Regions from separate parts of the Xanthobacter versatilis genome, predicted to be linked through region 1. Evidence: predicted binding sites of a transcription regulator. Region 1 holds the regulator's gene; each other region holds the start of a gene.
What was found. Region 1 encodes PhoB, which activates phosphate uptake and scavenging genes when phosphate is short. Its sites were predicted from a motif close to TGTCATNNANCTGTCAT; they were not measured.

Region 1 (6,698 bases):
CGACGGCCCGCGCGCCTATATGATGCGCGCCCGCATCGGCGGCACCGACCTCTATACGCTGGACGTGGCGGGCGACGTCGCCACCGGCCTCGCCAACGCCGCGCCCGAGGCGGCGGCAGCCTTCGCGAAGGAGGCGCTGACGCGGGAGTTCGGCGCCGACACCGCGGCGCGGATGGGCAAGGTGCACGCCACGCGCTGGAGCAAGGAGCCCTATGCGCTCGGCGCCTTCTCCTGCGCCCTGCCCGGCTACGGCAACATGCGCCGCGCCTTCATCGAGACCGTGGGCGGCCGCATGGTGTTCGCCGGCGAACACGCCCACGAGACCCTTTGGGGCACCGTGGGCGGCGCCTGGCTGTCAGGCGAGCGGGCGGCGCGGCAGGTGCTGGGGCTGATCGGGGTACGCTCGGGTTAGGAGAGCGCCGAGGCAGGCCATTGGGACCAATGGACCGGGGGGCGTGGCCGGGTTTGGAAAGAGCCGCCGCCACCCCCTCTCCCGCGTGCGGGGGAGGGTTGGGGAGGGGGCAGGCCCTCTCCCTCCTCACCGGTTGCACCAGGCAAAGGCACCGCTCGCCCCACCCTGCCCTCGCCCGCAAGCGGGACAGGGGGAGACCGGCGCTTCCCGCTCATCTCACCATCGTCGCCCTCCGGCTTGACCGGAGGGTTCATCTCGCCGCTTGTCCAAACCCCGGCCGCAGCATCCCGGCCGTTCCATGGACCCTCCGGTCAAGCCGGAGGGTGACGGCGCTCCCTCGTCGTAAGGCGCCGTCCCTCAATGGGAGCGGGCGAACATCTCGTTGAAGGAATAGCCGGCGCCACGGACGGTGCGGATGGGATCGGACTGGCGGCCGCGGTTGATGGCCTTGCGCAGGCGGCCCACATGCACGTCCACCGTGCGCTCGTCGATATAGACATCCTGGCCCCACACCCCGTCGAGCAACTGCTCGCGGGAGAACACGCGGCCGGGGCTCTGCATGAGGAATTCGAGCAGGCGGAACTCGGTAGGGCCGAGATGCACCTCGCGGCCGGCACGGTGGACCCGGTGGGTCTCCCGGTCGAGCTCGATGTCGCCGGCCCGCAGCAGGGTGGCCACGTGCTCCGGCTTGGCCCGGCGCAGCAGGGCGCGGACGCGGGCGAGCAATTCGGGCACCGAGAACGGCTTCACCACATAATCGTCGGCGCCGGTGGCGAGGCCGCGCACGCGCTCGGTCTCCTCGCCGCGGGCGGTGAGCATGATCACGGGCAAGCGCTCGGTCTCGGGACGGGTGCGCAGGCGCCGGCACAGCTCGATGCCGGACAGGCCCGGCAGCATCCAGTCGAGGATGACGAGATCGGGCACGCTCTCGCGCAGCCGCGTCTCGGCCTCGTCGCCGCGGCCGACGCTTTCCACGCCGTAGCCTTCCGACTCCAGATTATAGCGGAGCAGGAGGGTCAGGGGCTCCTCATCCTCGACGATCAGAATATGCGCCGGCACTGTCTATCACCTGTCTTCACTACTTCGGCCGCCCGACCCGGGTGGATCCGGATCGGGAGCAGCCATCACGTCCGCTCAGCCCATCAGGCCTGGGCGGAACGACCGGGAAAGGCCAGGGTGGTCTCGCTGGAAGCATCCGCCTTGGGACGGCTCTCCGGCAGGTTCTGGCCCGTGACCATGTAATAGACGATCTCCGCGACGTTGGTCGCGTGGTCGCCGATGCGCTCGATGTTCTTCGCGCAGAACAACAGGTGCGTGCACACGGAGATGTTGCGCGGGTCTTCCATCATATAGGTGAGGAGCTCGCGGAACAGGGACGTGTACATGGTGTCGATGGCGCCGTCGCGGCCCCACACTTCCACCGCCTTGGCCTCGTTGCGGGCGGCGTAGGCGTCGAGCACTTCCTTCAGCTGTTCCAGCACCAGGTCGGAGATGTGCTCCACGCCCCGCACCAGCTTGGCCGGATGATACTCGCCCTCGATGGCGATGACACGCTTGCCCACGTTCTTGGCCAAGTCGCCGATGCGCTCGAGGTCGTTGGCGATGCGGATCGCCGACACGATCTCGCGCAGGTCGTTGGCCACCGGCTGGCGCTTGGCGATGACGAGGATTGCGCGATCCTCGATCTCGCGCTGCATCTGGTCCACGGTGCTGTCGAGCAGCACCACCTTCTGGGCCAGGGCGCCGTCACGCTTGATGAGCGAGGACACGCCATCGGCCACCAGCCGCTCGGCGAGGCCGCCCATCTCCACCACCTTGCGGCCGATTTCCTTCAACTCCTGGTCGAAGGACGAAACGGTATGCTCCGGCATCGGAATGATCCTTCTCAAGCATTTTCCGGCGAAGCGGGCAAAGGCTCGCGTGACGAAAATGCACTAAAGCAAAAACAGGAGGCAGCGTCGCGGCGGACTGGCCGCAACGCTGCCTGAACCCTCAGCCGAAGCGGCCGGTGATATAGTCGCGCGTCTTGATCTCCTTCGGATTGGTGAAGATCACGTCCGAAGGCGCCACCTCGATCAGCTCGCCGAGATAGAAGAAGGCGGTGATGTCGGCGCAACGCGCGGCCTGCTGCATATTGTGCGTGACGATGACGATCGTGAAGTCCTGCTTCAGTTCGTCGATCAGATCCTCGATCTTCGAGGTGGAGATGGGGTCGAGGGCCGAGGTGGGCTCGTCCAGCAGGATCACCTCGGGGCGCACCGCGATGGTGCGGGCGATGCACAGGCGCTGCTGCTGGCCACCGGACATGCCGAGCGCCGAGGTGTGCAGGCGGTCCTTGGTCTCGTCCCAAATGGCGGCCTTGCGCAGGCACCACTCGACGCGCTCGTCCATCTGCGCCTTGGTGAGCTTCTCGTGCAGCTTCACGCCGAAGGCGATGTTGTCATAGATGGACATGGGGAACGGGGTCGGCTTCTGGAACACCATGCCGATGCGGGTGCGCACGATGGTGGAATCCAGCTCCTTGCCGACGATGTTCACGCCGTCATACAGCACCGCACCCTCGGCCCGCTGGCCGGGGTAGAGGTCGTACATGCGGTTGAACACGCGCAGCAGGGTGGACTTGCCGCAGCCCGAGGGGCCGATCATGGCGGTCACCCGCTTTTCCGGCACCTGGAAGTTGATGTTCCGCAGCGCATGGTTGCTGCCGTAGTAGAACTGCAGGTTCTCCACCTTGATCTTGGCGGGGGCCGCCAGCGCATCGGGGCGCGCGGCGACCGAGGAGGAGAGGTTGAAGGTGGGATCGACGGCTGAAGTCATTTTGGCCTCGCTTCGGAGGATGAATTCGGAAGGGTTCGGGTCCGCGGGAACCTAAGGGCGACCTAGTGGCTCCGCGCGAGGAACAGGCGGGACGCCACGTTGAGCACGAGCACGCCCACGGTGATGAGCAGCGCCCCGGCCCAGGCGAGCGAGACCCAGTCGTCGAACGGGCTGCCGGCAAACTGGTAGATGGCGATGGGCAGGCTCGCCATGGGCTTCGACAGGTCGGTCGACAGGGCGTTGTTGCCGAGCGAGGTGAACAGCAGCGGCGCCGTCTCGCCGGCCGCGCGGGCGATGGCGAGCAGGATGCCGGTGACGATGCCCGCCCGCGCCGCCCGCCAGGTGATGAACATGACCACCTTCCACTGCGGCGCGCCCAGCGCGAAGGCGGCCTCGCGCAGGCCCACGGGAACGAGGTTCAGCATGTCCTCCGTGGTCCGCACGATCACCGGGATCACCAGGATGGCCAGCGCCAGCGAGCCGGCCCAGCCGGAGAAGCCGCCGAACGGCACCACCAGCAGGGTGTAGATGAACAGGCCCACCAGGATGGAGGGCGCCGACAACAGGATGTCGTTCACGAAGCGGGCGGCGGAGCCGATCTTCGTGCCCTTGCCGTTCTCGGCGAGGAAGGTGCCGCAGAAGATGCCGATGGGCCCGCCGATGATGAGGGCGATGCCGATCTGGATCAGTGAGCCGACGATGGCGTTCAGAAGGCCGCCGTTCTGGCCCGGCGGCTTGGTGACCTGCGTGAACACGTTGAGGCCGAGGGCGGGCAGCCCGCGGGACACCAAGGTCCACAGGATCCAGCCCAGGAGGAAGATGGCGAGGACGGCAAAGCCCGTCGAGATCGCCTTGACGGTGGTGTCCTTGGCGCGACGCGCGGCGAGGGAGGCCATGATTGCCTGCTCCTTGATCAGTCGAGCCGCGAGCGAACGAGCGCCCGGGACAGAGCCAGCACGATGAATGAAATGACGAACAGGATGAAGCCGAGCTGCAGCAGCGAGGTCAGCTTCAGGGACCCGATCCCCGCTTCCGGGAACTCGTTGGCGATGGTGGAGGCGATGGTGGCGCCCGGCGCGAACAGGGAGGCCGACATGCGCGTGGCGTTGCCGATGACGAAGGTGACCGCCATGGTCTCGCCCAGGGCGCGGCCGAGGCCCAGCATGATGGCACCCACCATGGCCGTCTTGCCGTAGGGCACCGAGACGTTCTTGTAGACCTCGTAGGTGGTGGCGCCGATGCCGTAGGCGGATTCCTTCAGCATGGGCGGAACCGATTCCAGCGTTTCCACGAACATGGCAGTGATGAAGGGCAGGATCATCACCGCGAGGATGAGGCCGGCGGTGAACATGCCGGAGCCCAGCGGCGGGCCGGCGAACAGGGCGCCGATGATCGGCAGGTTGCCGATGGTATCGATCAGCGGCGGCTGCACATAGGCGGCCATCAGCGGGACGATGACGAAGAAGCCCCACATGCCGTAGATGATGGAAGGCACGGCGGCGAGCAGTTGCACCGCGACGCCGATGGGCCGCTTCAGCGGCTGGGGGGCGATCTCGGTGAGGAAGAAGGCGATGCCGAAGGAGAGCGGCAGGGCCACCACCACGGCGATGATGGCGCTGAACAGCGTGCCGTAGATCATCACCAGGGCGCCGTAATTCTCGGTCACCGGGTTCCACGCGGGCGACCAGATGAAGTCGAGCCCGAAATGCTTCAGCGCCGGCAGGCCGCCCTGGAACAGCTCGGCGATGATCAGGCCGAGCAGGACGAGGACGAAGATGCCGCTCGCCCACAAGAGGCCGACGAAGATCGGGTCGGAGATCCGGCCGGTCGCCTTCGCCTTGGTGATGGGCTGGACCGATCCAGACCCCATGCTATCCACCGTCGCGTCCATTGGATGCCTGTCCCCCGCGCGCCGCAGCCGGCGGCCTGATCCGAAGCCAGGGCTCAACGCGCTGTCGCGCCGCCCGTCATCTGGGTGCCGCCGCCCGCCCCACGGCGGAAGGAAACGCGCACCCAGTCAAGAAAGAAGCGCCGCCCCGGTGGGGGCGGCGCAGATGAGTGCCAGGATCAGAGGACGGGCTTGCCGTCCGGACCCTTGATCTCGCTCTTGAGGGCTTCTTCCACCTGCTTCACGACCGACTCGGGAAGCGCGATGTAGTGCATGCCCTCGGCGATCTCGGCGCCTTCCTTAGTGTAGGCCCACTGGAAGAACTTCATGACTTCGCGGGAAGCCTCGACGTTCTTCGGGTCCTTCGGCAGAAGGATGTAGGTGGGGCTGACGATCGGCCACGCCTCGGGGGCCGGGGCGTCGATCATGGACGCGGCGAAGTCCTTGGCGCCCTTCCAGTCGGCAGAGGCGGCGGCGGCCTGGAAGCCGGCCACTTCAGGGCTGACGAACTTGCCGGCCTTGTTCTGCAGCTGGGTCACCACCAGCTTGTTGGCGGCGGCGTAGATGAATTCCACGTAGCCGATGCCACCCTTGGTGTTCTTGACGGTGCCGGTCACGCCTTCGTTGCCCTTGGCGCCCGCGCCGGTGGGCCACTGGACCGAGGTGGCGGAGCCCACCTTGGACTTCCAGTCGGGGCTCACCGCCGAGAGGTAGGAGGTGAAGATCGAGGTCGTGCCCGAGGAGTCCGAGCGGTACACCGGCACGATGGCCGAAGACGGCAGCTTCACGCCGGGGTTGAGGTCCGTGATGGCCTTGTCGTCCCACTTGGTGATCTTGCCGAGATAGATGTCGGCGAGCACCGGGCCGGTCAGCTTGAGCTGGTTGGTGACGATGCCGTCGAGATTGACGGTGGCGACCACCGAGCCGATCACGGTCGGGAACTGGAGCAGGTTGTTGGAGGCGAGCTTCTCGCCGGGCACGGTGGCGTCGGAGGCGCCGAAATCCACGGTGCGGTTGATGATCTGGTTCTGACCGCCGCCCGAGCCAATGGACTGGTAGTTCAGCGTGCTGCCGGTCTTCTCTTTGAACTTCGCGCCCCAGGCCTGATAGACGGGGGCCGGGAAGGAGGCGCCAGCGCCGGTGAAATCGACGGCTTGAGCGCTGCCAGCGAACAGCGTGCCTGCCACGGCGATTGCGCCGAGTGCGGTGGTGAGCTTCACGGTAATTCTCCTTGCCAAATCCGCTGCCGGTCCAGGCCTGACGCCGGGGCAACATTGGGCTCGGGACTCTTAGCCCCGGTCAGCCAAGGTTCTATGACGACCGCGTGACACGGAGATGACGCTCTAAGCGGCTGTCTGCCCGCCATTTTTTTCCGGACCCGGCAAAGCGTCAAGGCGCACGCTGAAGGTTGCGCCTTCGCCCAGCACGCTATCGATGCCCAGCCGGCCCCGATGGCGGGCCACGATGTGCTTGACGATGGCGAGCCCCAGCCCCGTACCGCCCTGGTCGCGGCTCGCCGCCACGTCCACCCGGTAGAAGCGCTCGGTGAGGCGCGGCAGGTGCTCGGGGGGGATGCCGGGA
Region 2 (6,698 bases), on a different contig from region 1:
CGTCGGGCAACGCTCCGGCGCCCCATTAGGGACACGATGACACGTCAAGGGCAGGAGCCATGGAGTTTCGCCGAGACCGAGGGACACGCATCAGGCGGTTCGCTTCGCCTGTCCTGCTTGCCGCCGCTTTCGCCGCCGTGCCGCCCGCAATCGCCGGGGCGGATGGCGCCGATTACCGTTCATCCGCCAATGGGCTCGTCATGCTGGCCGCGCCGGCGCGGGCGCTCAAGGTCAGCACGCTGGACCTGCCCCAGCCCATCGGCACCGGCCTGCCCGAGCCGCGGGCGGCATTCAACGACGCCCCGCGGGTGATCCGGCCCGGGGCGCCCATCGTCACCGCCTCGCTTACCGATGTGTCGGTTCCGCCTGAGGCCTTCAGGGCCGCCGCCATCGCCGGCGCGCCGGTGGCAGATGACCTGACCCCGTCGCCCGCCGTTGCAATGGCCTCGGCATCGGACGACGACGCCTTCGCCTATCCCCCGCCGCTGGTTCTCGACGCCGAGGATGTGCCCGTCCGCACCGGGCCGAGCCAGCCCCACCTCGAACTCGCCCTCGATCTGCTGCTGGAACTGCCGCTGATCCAGGACAATTCCGGCCCCATCGCCGAGGATGCCGCCTTCGGCCCCGATTTCGGGGCCGCGCCCGAGGCCGCATCCGCCGGGGAGGAGCCGCCCGCCGCGCCCATCGACCAGGCCGAGGCGCAGCCGGCGCTCCATCACGATCCGGTGGCGGTGTTCAGCCGCGATCCCAACGTTTTCCCGGCATTGGCGTTCGAATATCACGCCCTGGCCGAGCAGGGCTTCGTGCCGCTGCCCGCGCCGCGCCCCACCGGCGCGGCTGAGATCGCCACCAGCGCCGGCGCCGAGGCGGTGGAAGCGGCCGAGGATGGCGAGCGCGACGGCATCTGGCCCTCGCCCGCCCAGCGCCTCAGCCTTGCTGGCGAGCAACTGGCGCGGGCCCAGAAGTGCCTGGCGGAAGCCATCTATTTCGAAAGCCGGGGCGAACCGAAGCGGGGGCAGGTGGCGGTGGCGCAGGTCATCGTCAACCGGGTGTTCTCCGGCTACTACCCCAATGATGTGTGCGGCACCGTCTACCAGAACGCCCACCGGCACCTGGCCTGCCAGTTCACCTTCGCCTGCGACGATGTGCGCGACGTGGTGCGCGAGCCGGACATGTGGGTGCAGGCCAAGGACATCGCCGCCGATATGCTGGACGGCAAATTGTGGCTCACCAGCGTGGGCCGGGCCACCCACTACCATGCCTATTGGGTGCACCCGAGCTGGGTGAAGGAGATGCGCAAGCTCGACCGCATCGGCGTACATACCTTCTATCGCCCCCGCCGCTGGGGCGAGGGCTGACACCTTTGGCTAGGCCCTCCCGGCGCCGGTCGCAGACCGGCGCTGTCGGCATAACCTCCAAGCCCGCGCGGCGCTGAGCGTCGCCGTCTCAGCGCCGGTCGCAGACCGGCGCTGTCGGCAAAAGCTGCCCCCGTCAGGCGTGGCCGGCTTCGCTCGAGAGCATGCCGGGATCGACCCCGAGCTTGCGCAAGGCGTGGTTGTACTTGGTATCCACCCCCTCACCGAAGATGAGATCCGAATCAGCCGGGCAGTTCAGCCAGCCGTTGGCCTGGATCTCGGTCTCCAGCTGGCCGGGCGCCCATCCGGCATAGCCCAGCGCCAGCACGGCGCTGCGCGGCCCGCGACCGCCGGCAATGGCCTTCAGGATGTCTAGCGTCGCCGTCAGGCAGATGCCGTCATCGATGGGCAGGGTGGAATTCTCGACGAAATAATCGGCCGAGTGCAGCACGAAGCCGCGGCCGGTCTCCACCGGCCCGCCGCGCAGGACTTTGACCGCCCCGGCGCTCTTGGGCAGCAGGATGCGCTCGGAGGAGGGGATCACGTCGAGCTGGACCAGGAGGTCGGTGAAGTCGATGTGGCTCGCCGGCTGGTTCACCACGATGCCCATGGCCCCCTCTGCCGAGTGGGCGCACAGATAGACGAGGGTGCGTGCGAACTGCTCGTCGCGCATGGTCGGCATGGCAATGAGCAACTGCCCGTCGAGGAAGCTCGAACCCCCGCTTGGGACGTTGGGTTTGTGGCTCGCAATCATCTTAGAAGGGTACCGCGCATCCGGGCTTTTGGAAATGCGAATTGAGAGAATGGTCGCCGGCTGTCGATGCGAAACCGCTTTGCCTGCCCCCTGCCTCTCACACGCTTGTGCGCGCTGGGGGCTTTGCGCGCCGCCGCGGAGAGGCTACCCGCTGGGGCATGATCTTGCTGCGCATGTTTGCCGAAAGCGGCCGCCTGGGGCTTGTAGCCCTGTCCCTGTCGGGCCTCTGGCTTGCCGCCTCGCCGGCCTCGGCGGAAGCCGTCGCCAAGGTTCCCGGGGCGGAGGTGGAGCTTCTGGCCGGGGCGGTGTCGGGCGCACAGGCGGAGGCCGGCATCGAGGTGCGCCTCGCGCCCGGCTGGAAGACCTATTGGCGCTATCCCGGCGACAGTGGCGTGCCGCCGGACCTGTCGTTCGAGGGCTCGCAGAACGTGGCCGGTGTCACCATCGCGTGGCCGGCACCGAAGCGCTTTGCCGACGGCGGCGGCGGGTTTTCCATCGGCTACAAGGGCGCGGTGCTGTTCCCGCTGAAGGTGGAACTGGCCGATCCCGCCAAGCCGGCGCGGCTCCAGCTCGCGTTCGATTTCGCCGTGTGCGAGGCCCTGTGCATGCCGGCCAAGGTGGACCTTTCCCTGGCTATCGATGCTGGCGGCGGGGCGGATGCGGCACGCGGGGTGGATGCGGCGCGCATCGCGGCCGCCCGCACCGCGTTGCCGGCGCCGCAGGCGCTGGGGGCGGCGGAGACGCCGGCGGTGCGGTCCGTCGCCCTCGACACGACGGCGACGCCGCATCGGCTTGTGGTCGAGGTCAAGGCGATGAACCCCAAGGCCGACCTGTTCGCCGAAGGCCCCGACGCGCACTGGGCCCTTCCGCTGCCGCAGAAGACCGCGCTGCCTGACGGGGCGGCCCGCTTCATGGTGCCGCTGGAAGGCGTGCCTTCGGGCGTGGATCCGACGGGCGCGCTCATCACCTTCACGCTGGTGGACGGGCCGAAGTCCGTCACGACAACGGTGCCTGTGCCGGCCCCCTGAGGAGGCGAATGGTCGCGGCTGTCCGGCCTGCCGCCCGGGCCTCCCGGTGCGCTTTTCTCCTCCGTAAAACCCCGTATTGTCGGCGCGGGCCGGAACGGCCCGCGACTGTCGGAGAAAACGATGCCCATTTCGGTCGGCGATAAACTGCCCAACGCCACCTTCCGCGTTCCCACCGAAGACGGCCCGGTGCCGAAGACCACCGACGAGATCTTCAAGGGCAAGAAGGTGGTGCTGTTCGCGGTGCCGGGCGCCTTCACGCCCACCTGCCACAAGAACCACCTGCCGGGCTACGTGCACGAGGCGGACGCCATCAAGGCCAAGGGCGTGGATGCCATCGCCGTGGTCTCTGTGAACGATCCCTTCGTCATGGGCGCCTGGGAGAAGGCTTCCGGCGCGGATGGCAAGATCGTGTTCCTGGCAGATCCGGACGCCGCCTTTTCCACCGCCCTCGACCTCACCTTCGACGGCTCGGCCGCCGGCCTCGGCGTGCGCTCCAAGCGCTATTCCATGGTGGTGGAGGACGGCGTGGTGACCAGCCTGAATGTGGAGGACGTGCCCTCGAAGGCCGACATCTCCGGCGCGCCCGCCCTTTTGGCGCAGCTCTGAGCATTTCCGCGCCGCATTGACCCTCCGGCCTGGCCGGGGGGCTTTTTTCAGGCGATGCCGGCCTCGGGCCGGCACCGTGCGCCCGGCCGCAGGCTCAGGCGATGATGTCCGGGAACAACTGGTCCTCCACCTGGCTGATGCGGTCTTTCAGCTGGAGCTTGCGCTTCTTCAGCCGCTGGATCTGCAGCACGTCCGAGCCGGACACCGCCATCAGCGCGTCAATGGCTGTGTCAAGGTCGCGATGCTCCTGCTTCAGCCGCTCCAGATGGATCCTGAGATCCCGTTCGTCGTCGCTCGTCATTCCCACATCCGTCACCGGCAGGCTCGCCATTCGTCTTCGCGGGGACATGGCGCCGGGCGGCGCCGGCAGATCCCCGTGGACACAAATACGCGACCCCGCTGCCGCATCGCCGAGGCCCTGGAAAAACCGTCGCTTCCCAAAGTTGAAACAGGGACGCCGCCCTTTCCCCGAATTTCGTACTGACTATGGCACGCGCTTGCCGCGCTGCAAGATAGGAGCTTGCCGGAAGAGCAAGAAAGGCAATCGACTCTTCGTCGGCTCCGTGACAGACTGATGTCGTGTTGCAGACAGGGAGTGGCTTAGAATGTCCATCCAGTCGCACCTTCAGGAGTTGAAGCGGCGCCACCAGGCCATTGAGCAGGAACTCAATCGCGAACTTGCACATCCGGCTTCCGATCCCGTTCGCATTGCCGAGTTGAAGCGCAAGAAACTGGTCCTCAAGGACCAAATGACCAAGATCAACGGATCTTCCACCCTACATTGATGGTTCAAGCGAACGTCACCGACCGGGCGGTTGCGTCCGGACGGTGCGTTTCGCGCGTCCCTGGATCGAGCTGAGCGGCGGGCGTCGCAGCAACCCTTTGCGTTCCGGCGCCGGGGGCTTTAATCCGGCGCCATGGCTCCTCCCCTCGTTCTCCTCCAGGACATCCATCTGCGCTTCGGCGCGACCCCCCTGCTCGACGGGGCGGAACTTTCTGTTTCCGCCTCCGAGCGCGTGTGCCTTGTCGGGCGCAACGGCTCCGGCAAGTCGACGCTGCTGAAAGTGGCGGCGGGCATGGTGGCGCCGGATTCCGGCACCCGTTTCTTCCAGCCCGGCACCACCGTGCGCTACCTGCCGCAGGAGCCCGATTTCTCCGGCTACGCCACGACCTTGGCCTATGTGGAGGCGGGGATGGGGCCGGGGGATCAGGAGTATCGCGCCCAGTACCTGCTCGACGAACTTGGCCTGAGCGGCCGGGAAGACCCCTCCAATCTCTCCGGCGGCGAGGCGCGGCGGGCTGCGCTCGCCCGCGTCATCGCGCCGGAGCCGGACGTGCTGCTCCTCGACGAGCCCACCAACCATCTCGACCTGCCGGCCATCGAATGGCTGGAAAGCGAGCTGAAGAGCCTGCGCTCGGCCATCGTCCTCATCAGCCATGACCGGCGGTTCCTGGAAACCCTGTCACGCGCCACCGTGTGGCTCGACCGGGGCCAGACCCGGCGGCTCGAACAGGGCTTTTCCGCTTTCGAGGCCTGGCGCGACGAGGTGCTGGAGCAGGAGGAGACCGAGCGCCACAAGCTCGACCGCAAGATCGTCGCCGAACTGGACTGGCTGCGATACGGCGTCACCGCCCGGCGCAAGCGCAACGTGCGGCGCCTCGGCCTGCTGCATTCCATGCGCAAGGATCGCCGCGAGGAGCGCCGCGCCGTCGGCAACGTCAAGCTCACGGTGAGCGAGGCGGAGACCTCGGGCAAGCTGGTCATCGAGGCCAAGGGCATTTCAAAGTCCTACGGCGACCGCACCGTGGTGAAGGATTTCTCCACCCGCATCCTGCGCGGCGACCGCATCGGCATCATCGGCCCCAATGGCGCGGGCAAGACCACCCTCATCAAGCTCCTGACCGGGGAGCTTGCCCCCGACAGCGGCACGGTGAAGCTCGGCACCAACCTGGAAATCGCGAGCCTCGACCAGAAGCGCGCGGCGCTCGATCCCACCACCACCCTGCGCGATGCGCTCACCGGTGGCGGCTCCGACCAGGTGATGGTGGGCGGCCAGCCCAAGCACGTCATCGGCTACCTGAAGGACTTCCTGTTCTCGCCCGACCAGGCCAACGCACCGCTATCGGTGCTATCCGGCGGCGAGCGCGGGCGACTGATGCTGGCGCGCTCCCTGGCGCTGCCCTCCAACATGCTGGTGCTGGACGAGCCCACCAACGACCTGGATCTGGAAACCCTCGACCTGCTGCAGGAGATGGTGGCTGATTATCCCGGCACGGTGATCCTGGTGAGCCACGACCGTGACTTCCTCGACCGCACCGTCTCCAGCGTCATCGTGGCCGAGGGCGACGGTGTGTTCCGGGAATATCCCGGCGGCTATTCGGACATGGTGACCCAGCGTGGCCGAGGCGTGGAGGCGCGGGACAAGGGCGCTCCGGTAGCGAAGGCCAAGGGCGGCGCGCCGGAAGGCAAGCCCGTGCCTGCGGCTCCTGCAGCCGCGGCGCCGGGCAAGGACAAGCGCAAGCTCTCCTTCCACGAGCAGCACGCGCTGAAAACCCTGCCCAAGACCATGGCGACGCTCAAGACCAAGGTAGAGAAGCTCGCCGCCGAGCTGGCGGATCCGGCCCTCTACGCCCGCGACCCCGCCCGCTTCCAGAAGACCTCCGCCGCGCTCACCGCGGCACAAGGGGAGCTGGATGCGGCGGAAGAGGAGTGGCTGCGGCTGGAAATCCTGAAGGAAGAGCTGGAAGGCTGAGCGGCGGCGGGGCCCCTCGGCTCAGCCGCCCTTGCGCGCTACCAGCACCGCGCTCTCGAAATCGATCACCAGGTCGCCGTGCTGATTGGTGCCGGAATTATAGGCCTTCAGCAGGCCCCACTGGGGTCGCCCGCGGGTGGCGATCTTCTCCCGCGCCTCGGTGGCGTAGGTGATGGTGTCGCCCGCATAGACCGGCTTGAGC
Region 3 (6,698 bases), on a different contig from region 1:
TCATGCTGGCATCCACCAGGGCATAGATTCCGTCGAACGCGATGGAGAAGGAGCCGGACAGGATGCCGAAGGTGATGCCGAACGCCGAGATCAGCAACGTGACCATGATCGAGGCGCGAAGGACGCCCTGTTCCGTCTGCATGGATGATCCCTGAAACCGCTGGCGCATGCTCTCGCGGGGTGTCGTGGGTCGGGTATAGGTCATGGAACCGGCGCGGCAAAGAGCCGTAGGGCAAACGCGGCCGGCCTCTCCGGCGCCTGCATCCAGCCTTGCGGTCGGGCACGTTCGGTGCCTTATGAGGCGCGTCGATGCCGTAACCGGGAACGCCGCCTTCATGTCCACCGCCCCGTCCAGCCTCACCAGCAAGGTCCAGCCCCTCGCCTTCGATACCGGGATCTTCGCCCTCGCCTTTCTCGATGCGGCGGTGGCCTTCGTTGGCACGGAGGGCGTGGTGCATCTGGTGGGAGCCGAACCCAAGGCGGTCAAGATCCACGACGGCGCTGTGCTCGACGCCGCCTCCGACGGCAAGCGCCTCGTCACCGGCGGTGACGACGGGCAGGTGATGGAGACCCGTTCGGACGGCTCCACCCGCGTCCTCGCCGGCCAGAAGGGCCGCTGGATCGACCGGGTGGCGCTGGGGCCGGACGGCGTCGTCGCCTGGTCCGCCGGCAAGACCGCCCATGTGCTGCCGGCGAAGGGCGAGCCGAAAAGCCTCGAGGTGCCCTCCACCGTGGGCGGCCTCGCCTTCGCCCCCAAGGGCCTGCGCCTCGCTGTGGCCCATTATGGCGGCGTCACCCTGTGGTTCCCCAATGCCGCCGCTAAGCCGGAGCTGTTCGGTTGGAAGGGTTCCCACCTCGGCGTTGTCTTCTCGCCGGATGGCCGCTTCCTGGTCACCACCATGCAGGAGCCGGCGCTCCACGGCTGGCGGGTGGTGGACGGCGCGCACATGCGCATGACCGGCTATCCCTCGCGGGTGAAGTCGTTCGCCTTCACGGCGGACGGCAAGTGGCTCGCCACCTCCGGCTCGGGAGAGGCCATCCTGTGGCCGTTCCAGGCCAAGGACGGCCCCATGGGCAAGGAGCCGTCCATGCTCGCCCCGTCCCCCACCACCCGCGTCACCGTAGTGGCGCCCCATCCCAAGGATCCGGTGGTCGGCATCGGCTACGAGGACGGCATGGTGATGATGGTGCGCATCACCGACGCCGCCGAGATCCTGCTGCGCGCCCCGGATTCCGATGCGGTGAGCGCCATGGCCTGGCATCCCTCCGGCGGGGCGGTGGCCTTCGGCACGCAGGGCGGCAAGGGCGGCCTGCTGGCTTTCTGAATCCGCAGGGCCGGAGCGGGAGCTCTTTTGAGGCCGCAGGGTGGTCGTGCTTGCAGCTTGACCCCTTCCAGCGCGGCGCGCCCGGATCTCGTCGTAGCTCTGTCACCGCGGAGCGGTAAGCGGGCGCGGGGCTGGTCGCCCATCCTGCCGCAAGTCGTTGGGAGATTTGCGCGCAACTGCTGATGGAACCGCTTTTCACGCGCCCGCGTGCGCACTAACGTGCCACCATCCGTTCGCGACTGCGAAGCGGGCCACGGAGCACGAGAGAAACGCCGATGAAGATCGCCGACGTTCGCCGCACCGCCTATTCGATGCCTCTCGTGAACCCCTCCTACCCGCCGGGCCCCTACCGGTTCATCGATCGTGAATTCATGATCATCACCTACCGCACCGATCGCGCCGCGCTCGAAAAGGTGGTGCCGGAGCCGCTCGAGATCGTCGAGCCGATCGTGAAGTACGAATTCATCCGCATGCCGGATTCCACCGGCTTCGGCGACTATACCGAGACCGGACAGGTCATCCCGGTGAAGTTCGAGGGCGTGGAGGGCGGCTATGTCCACTCCATGTACCTCGACGACGAATCCCCCATCGCCGGCGGCCGCGAGCTGTGGGGCTTTCCCAAGAAGTTCGCCAATCCCAAGCTGGTGGTGGAGAAGGACACGCTGGTGGGGTCGCTGCACTACGGCAGCGTGCTGTGCGCCTCCGCGACCATGGGCTACAAGCATGTGGCCGTGGACAAGGAGAAGGTGCTCGCCTCGCTCCTGACTCCGAGCTTCCTGCTCAAGATCATCCCCGACGTGGACGCCAAGCCGCGCATCTGCGAGCTGGTGCGCTACTATCTGGAAGACGTGAACCTGAAGGAAGCCTGGACCGGCCCGGGCGCGCTCGGCCTGTTCCCCCACGCCCTGTGCAACGTCTCGCAGCTGCCGGTGCTGGAGGTGATCTCCGCCCTGCACATCAAGGCGGACCTGACCCTCGGCATGGGCGAGGTGATCTACGACTATCTCAAGGACGGCGAGGGCTGACGCTTCCGGGCGTCCGCGCGGGCGGAGGCCGGCTCGCGAAGACGCGGTGAACCATGCGACGAGGGCCGGTCAGGCTGATCTGACCGGAACATGATCCGGCGGAACGGGTGGCGCGGCGCGCCGCTGTTCGACACCACGGAACGCTCCGCCGGAATGCGAGAGGCAGAATTCATGACCGCACACGCCAATCACCTGCCCCCCGATCTGTGTGACACCATCAGCGAGTACAAGCGCGTCGCCCTGGTGTTCCAGGGCGGCGGGGCGCTTGGCGCCTACCAGGCCGGGGTGTACGAGGCGCTGCACGAGGTGGGCTGCGACCCCAACTGGATCTCGGGCGTGTCCATCGGGGCCATCAATTCGGCCATCATCGCCGGAAACGCGCCGGCGGACCGGGTGGCCAAGCTGCGGGAGTTCTGGGAGACCATCACCTCGCAGCGGATCATCCCCTTCAATCTGGAGGGGGACATCTTCCGCCAGTGGCGCAACCAGTTCAGCGCCGCCCGGACCATCCTGCAGGGCCAGCCCGGCTTCTTCCAGCCGCGTTTCCCCAATCCGTGGCTGGTGCCTGCGGGGGCGACCGGCGCCACCTCCTTCTACGACACCGCGCCCTTGCGCGAGACGCTGCTGAAGCTGGTGGACTTCGACCGCATCAATTCCGGCGAGAAGCGGTTCTCGGTCGGTGCGGTGAACGTGCGTACCGGAAACTTCCTCTATTTCGACAACAAGATACACACCATCGCGCCGGAGCATGTGATGGCCTCGGGCGCGCTGCCTCCCGGCTTCCCGGCGGTGAAGATCGACGGCGAGTATTATTGGGACGGCGGCGTCGTCTCCAACACGCCGCTCCAGTTCCTGCTGGACCAGCCGGACCATCCCAGCGCGCTGGTGTTCCAGGTGGACCTGTTCAGCGCTCGCGGGCCACTGCCGCGCGACATGTTCGATGTCAGCGAGCGGCAGAAGGACATCGGCTATTCCAGCCGCACCCGCTACACCACCGATGTGTTCCGCCGGGTCCAGGATCTGCGCCAGAAGCTCTATGACGCGCTCCAGCGCATTCCCGAGCAACTGCGCACGGAAGACGACCTCGCCCTGATCGAGGATTACAGCGCCTCCGGCCCGGTCAACATCTGCCACCTGATCTATCAGGAAAAGACCTACGAGCGGGAATTCAAGGACTATGAATTCTCCACCACCTCCATGCGCGACCACTGGCAGACCGGCTACGAGGACACGGTGAAGACCCTGCGCCGGGGCGACTGGCTGAAGAAGCCGGACGACACCATCGGCATCGTGGTGCACGACATCCACCGCCTCTCCGAGTGAGGGGGGGGGTGGTTCAGCGGAACCCGCGCGCCAGCATGTAGGCGCCGAGCAAGGCGAGGCCGGCGAAGAAGACCCGGCGGAACACCAGCGGCGAGACCGCGAGGCGGATCCGCCGGCCCAGTTCCATGCCGAGGAAGGCGGGCGCAAGCGCCGCCACCGAGGCCAGCGCCACCTTGGGGTCGGTCAGCACCGCGCCGCCCTCTCCGGGACTTGCGAGCACCGCGGCAAGCGCGAATGTGGAGACGGTAAAGGTGAGGCCGAGGGCCTGCACCAGGTCGTCCCGGTTGAGGCCCAGCGCCTGGAGATAGGGTGCCGACGGCATCACCGAGACCCCGGTGGTGCCGGTTACGAGACCGGTCAGCACACCCATGAGGGGCGACAGCCAGCGTTCGGTGCCCACGGGCAGGCGCAGCGGAATGGCGCTGAGGCCGAGGGCACCGTAGAGCAGCAGGGTCGCCCCCAGCGCCGGCACGGCGGCCGGGGAGGCGAGGCCTCCGAGCAGCAGCCCGCCCGCGAGGGTGCCCAGCACCACCGTGACCATCATGGCGCCGAAGCGCCGGGCCGTGCCGGCCACGTTCGGCCCGGTGAAATATTGCCAGAGATTGGTGACGGTGGCCGGCAGGATCAGCACGGCCGCCGCCTCGGCGGGGGTGAGGAACAGGCTCAGCAGCCCGATGCCCACCGTGGGCAGGCCCATGCCGATGAGCCCCTTCACCATGCCGGCCAGAACCAGCACTGCGAAGCCCGCCGCGAGTACGCCAATGGGCAGACCGGCGGCGGATGCCAGCATCGCGGCGATCAGAATTCGGCGCCGAGTTCTTCCAGTTCCTCGGGCTCGTTCTGCGCGCCGCTGATCCATTCCTGCATCAGGGGCAGGGCCATGATGCGGGCGCGGTAGGCGTCGCACTCGGCATCCAGCTTCACGTCATAGGTGGTGAAGCGCGAGCAGACCGGGGCGTACATGGCGTCCGCCAGCGTCGGCGCCGCACCCATGAGGAAGGGGCCGCCGTGGGCGGTGAGGCAGCCGCGCCAGATGGCGACGATGCGCTCGATATCCGCCTGCGCCCCGGCCCACACCTTGAAGCCCGGATAATGGGCCTTGATGTTCATGGGCAGGGCCGAGCGCATGTTGGCGAAGCCCGAATGCATCTCCCCCGAGATGGAGAGGCAGTGCGCCCGCACCGCGCGATCGGCCGGCAGGAGCCCGGCCTGCGGGAAGACCTCGTTGAGGAAGGCGGCGATGGCGAGGGTGTCCCACACGGTCACGTCTTCGTGCACCAGGCGCGGCACGAGGAAGGAGGGGGACAGCAGCAGCAGCTCCGCCTTCATGTCCGGGTCGTCGAGGGGTACGCGCTCCTCCTCGAAGGACAGGCCGGCCATCTTGCACAGAAGCCACCCGCGCAGGGACCAGGAGGAGTAATTCTTGCTGGAGATGGTGAGTGTCGCCATGCTGGATGCTCGTCTGCCTGTCCTGCGCCTTCGGATATTCGACCTGGATGCCCGAACTTGATGCTCGATCCCGTGACCTGAGTGTCACCGTGGCCCGCAACGCCGAAGGCGCACGGTAACAGCACGAAAGTGACACCGCGAGGGCACGAACCGGTCCGGCGCAAGGGCCGATCGGGGTCTGAAGTCCAGCATCCATTCGCAGGCGGATCGACTGATCAGGCCGATTTCGACACGAATGGCTCCGGTTCAGGCGCTCCTCGCGTGGAAGCGTGTTGCATTGCACCACGCGCCGCTTCAATATTCGTGTAACAGGTACATCCGTTCAGGCTTGCTGCAAAGCGGAAAGCAGGCCCTGCGGCAATAACTTAAACAGAATGGTTCCGCCGTCCATGGGGGCGTCGGCAGACGGGGAATAGAAGGACCTTTCAGCGTCATGCTGCAAATGATATTCAGGTCAGTCTCTCCGGGGCACAGCCGCCGGTCGCAGCGGCACGGGCAGCCATGATGTATCAGGCGTATCAAACCCAGTCCGACTTGATGGGGCCCATCCGCTTCCTGGCGGGGCTCGCGCGCCAGACCCTCACGGGTCCTCTGATCAATGGTTACGGCCATGCAGGCCTGCGCCATCTCGCCGCTGCCTACGAACTTGTGGAGCGCACCGGGCTTAGCCACGGGCGCCCCGACTTCGGCCTCCGCACGGTGGAGGTGGGCAACCGCGAGGTCCAGGTCACCGAGGAGAAGGCGGCGGTGCTGCCCTTCGGCACCCTGCTGCGCTTCAAGAAGGACGTGGACATCGCCCAGCCCCGCGTGCTGGTGGTGGCGCCCCTCTCCGGCCATTTCGCCACGCTGCTCGTCAACACAGTGAAGACGATGCTGCCGGACCACGATGTGTACATCACGGACTGGCACAATGCCCGTGACGTGCCGTTGTCGGCCGGCCGGTTCGCCTTCGACGACTATGTCGAGCACGTCATCAAGTTCCTGGAGATCATGGGGCCGGGCTCTCACCTCGTGGCCGTGTGCCAGCCGTGCGTCCAGGCGCTGGTGGCGGCGGCGGTGATGGCGCAGGACAAGAATCCGGCCGCGCCGGCCTCCATGACGCTCATGGCTGGCCCCATCGACTGCCGGGTCAACCCCACCAAGGTGAACGAGCTCGCCACCTCCAAGCCCATTTCCTGGTTCGAGAAGAACCTGATCGCCACGGTGCCGAAGGGGTTTCCCGGCTCGGGCCGCAAGGTCTATCCGGGCTTCGTGCAGCTCACTGCGTTCGTCAGCATGAACGTGAGCCGGCACGTCAAGGCCCACCTCGACCTTTATAACGCCCTCGCCGAGGGTGATCACGAGAAGGCTGAGGCCACCAAGTCCTTCTACGACGAATATTTCGCGGTGCTGGACCTCGACGCCGAGTTCTACCTGGAAACGGTGCGGTACGTGTTCCAGGAATACCGGCTGCCCAAGGGCGAGCTCACCTATCGTGGCCAGCCCATCGACTTCAAGGCCATCCGCAAGACGGCCCTTTTGACGGTAGAAGGCGAGCGGGACGACATCTGCTCCATCGGCCAGACCATGGCGGCGC

Region 2: V5F66_RS19045 (YdcH family protein) is a predicted target of PhoB. The motif match lies at 4,307-4,323, and genes of this name have one in related genera.
Region 3: V5F66_RS11880 (acetoacetate decarboxylase) is a predicted target of PhoB. The motif match lies at 1,415-1,431, and genes of this name have one in related genera.

What each region holds. Positions count from the first base shown of each region.
Region 1 covers NZ_JBAFVB010000015.1:60,462-67,159, reverse strand. Annotated here, with positions in the region: gene V5F66_RS21230 (flavin monoamine oxidase family protein) at 1-412, shown strand, start outside; gene phoB (phosphate regulon transcriptional regulator PhoB) at 770-1,471, opposite strand; gene phoU (phosphate signaling complex protein PhoU) at 1,555-2,283, opposite strand; gene pstB (phosphate ABC transporter ATP-binding protein PstB) at 2,405-3,229, opposite strand; gene pstA (phosphate ABC transporter permease PstA) at 3,292-4,125, opposite strand; gene pstC (phosphate ABC transporter permease subunit PstC) at 4,143-5,099, opposite strand; gene pstS (phosphate ABC transporter substrate-binding protein PstS) at 5,297-6,337, opposite strand; gene V5F66_RS21195 (ATP-binding protein) at 6,461-6,698, opposite strand, start outside.
Region 2 covers NZ_JBAFVB010000011.1:121,250-127,947, forward strand. Annotated here, with positions in the region: gene V5F66_RS19020 (cell wall hydrolase) at 201-1,358, shown strand; gene V5F66_RS19025 (YqgE/AlgH family protein) at 1,492-2,109, opposite strand; gene V5F66_RS19030 (protein-disulfide reductase DsbD domain-containing protein) at 2,268-3,137, shown strand; gene V5F66_RS19035 (peroxiredoxin) at 3,258-3,743, shown strand; gene V5F66_RS19040 (YdcH family protein) at 3,838-4,044, opposite strand; gene V5F66_RS19045 (YdcH family protein) at 4,349-4,528, shown strand; gene V5F66_RS19050 (ABC-F family ATP-binding cassette domain-containing protein) at 4,661-6,496, shown strand; gene V5F66_RS19055 (MaoC family dehydratase) at 6,518-6,698, opposite strand, start outside.
Region 3 covers NZ_JBAFVB010000005.1:113,197-119,894, reverse strand. Annotated here, with positions in the region: gene V5F66_RS11890 (cation diffusion facilitator family transporter) at 1-142, opposite strand, end outside; gene V5F66_RS11885 (WD40 repeat domain-containing protein) at 336-1,325, shown strand; gene V5F66_RS11880 (acetoacetate decarboxylase) at 1,601-2,350, shown strand; gene V5F66_RS11875 (patatin-like phospholipase family protein) at 2,522-3,673, shown strand; gene V5F66_RS11870 (sulfite exporter TauE/SafE family protein) at 3,687-4,463, opposite strand; gene V5F66_RS11865 (glutathione S-transferase family protein) at 4,472-5,122, opposite strand; gene V5F66_RS11860 (polyhydroxyalkanoate depolymerase) at 5,624-6,698, shown strand, end outside.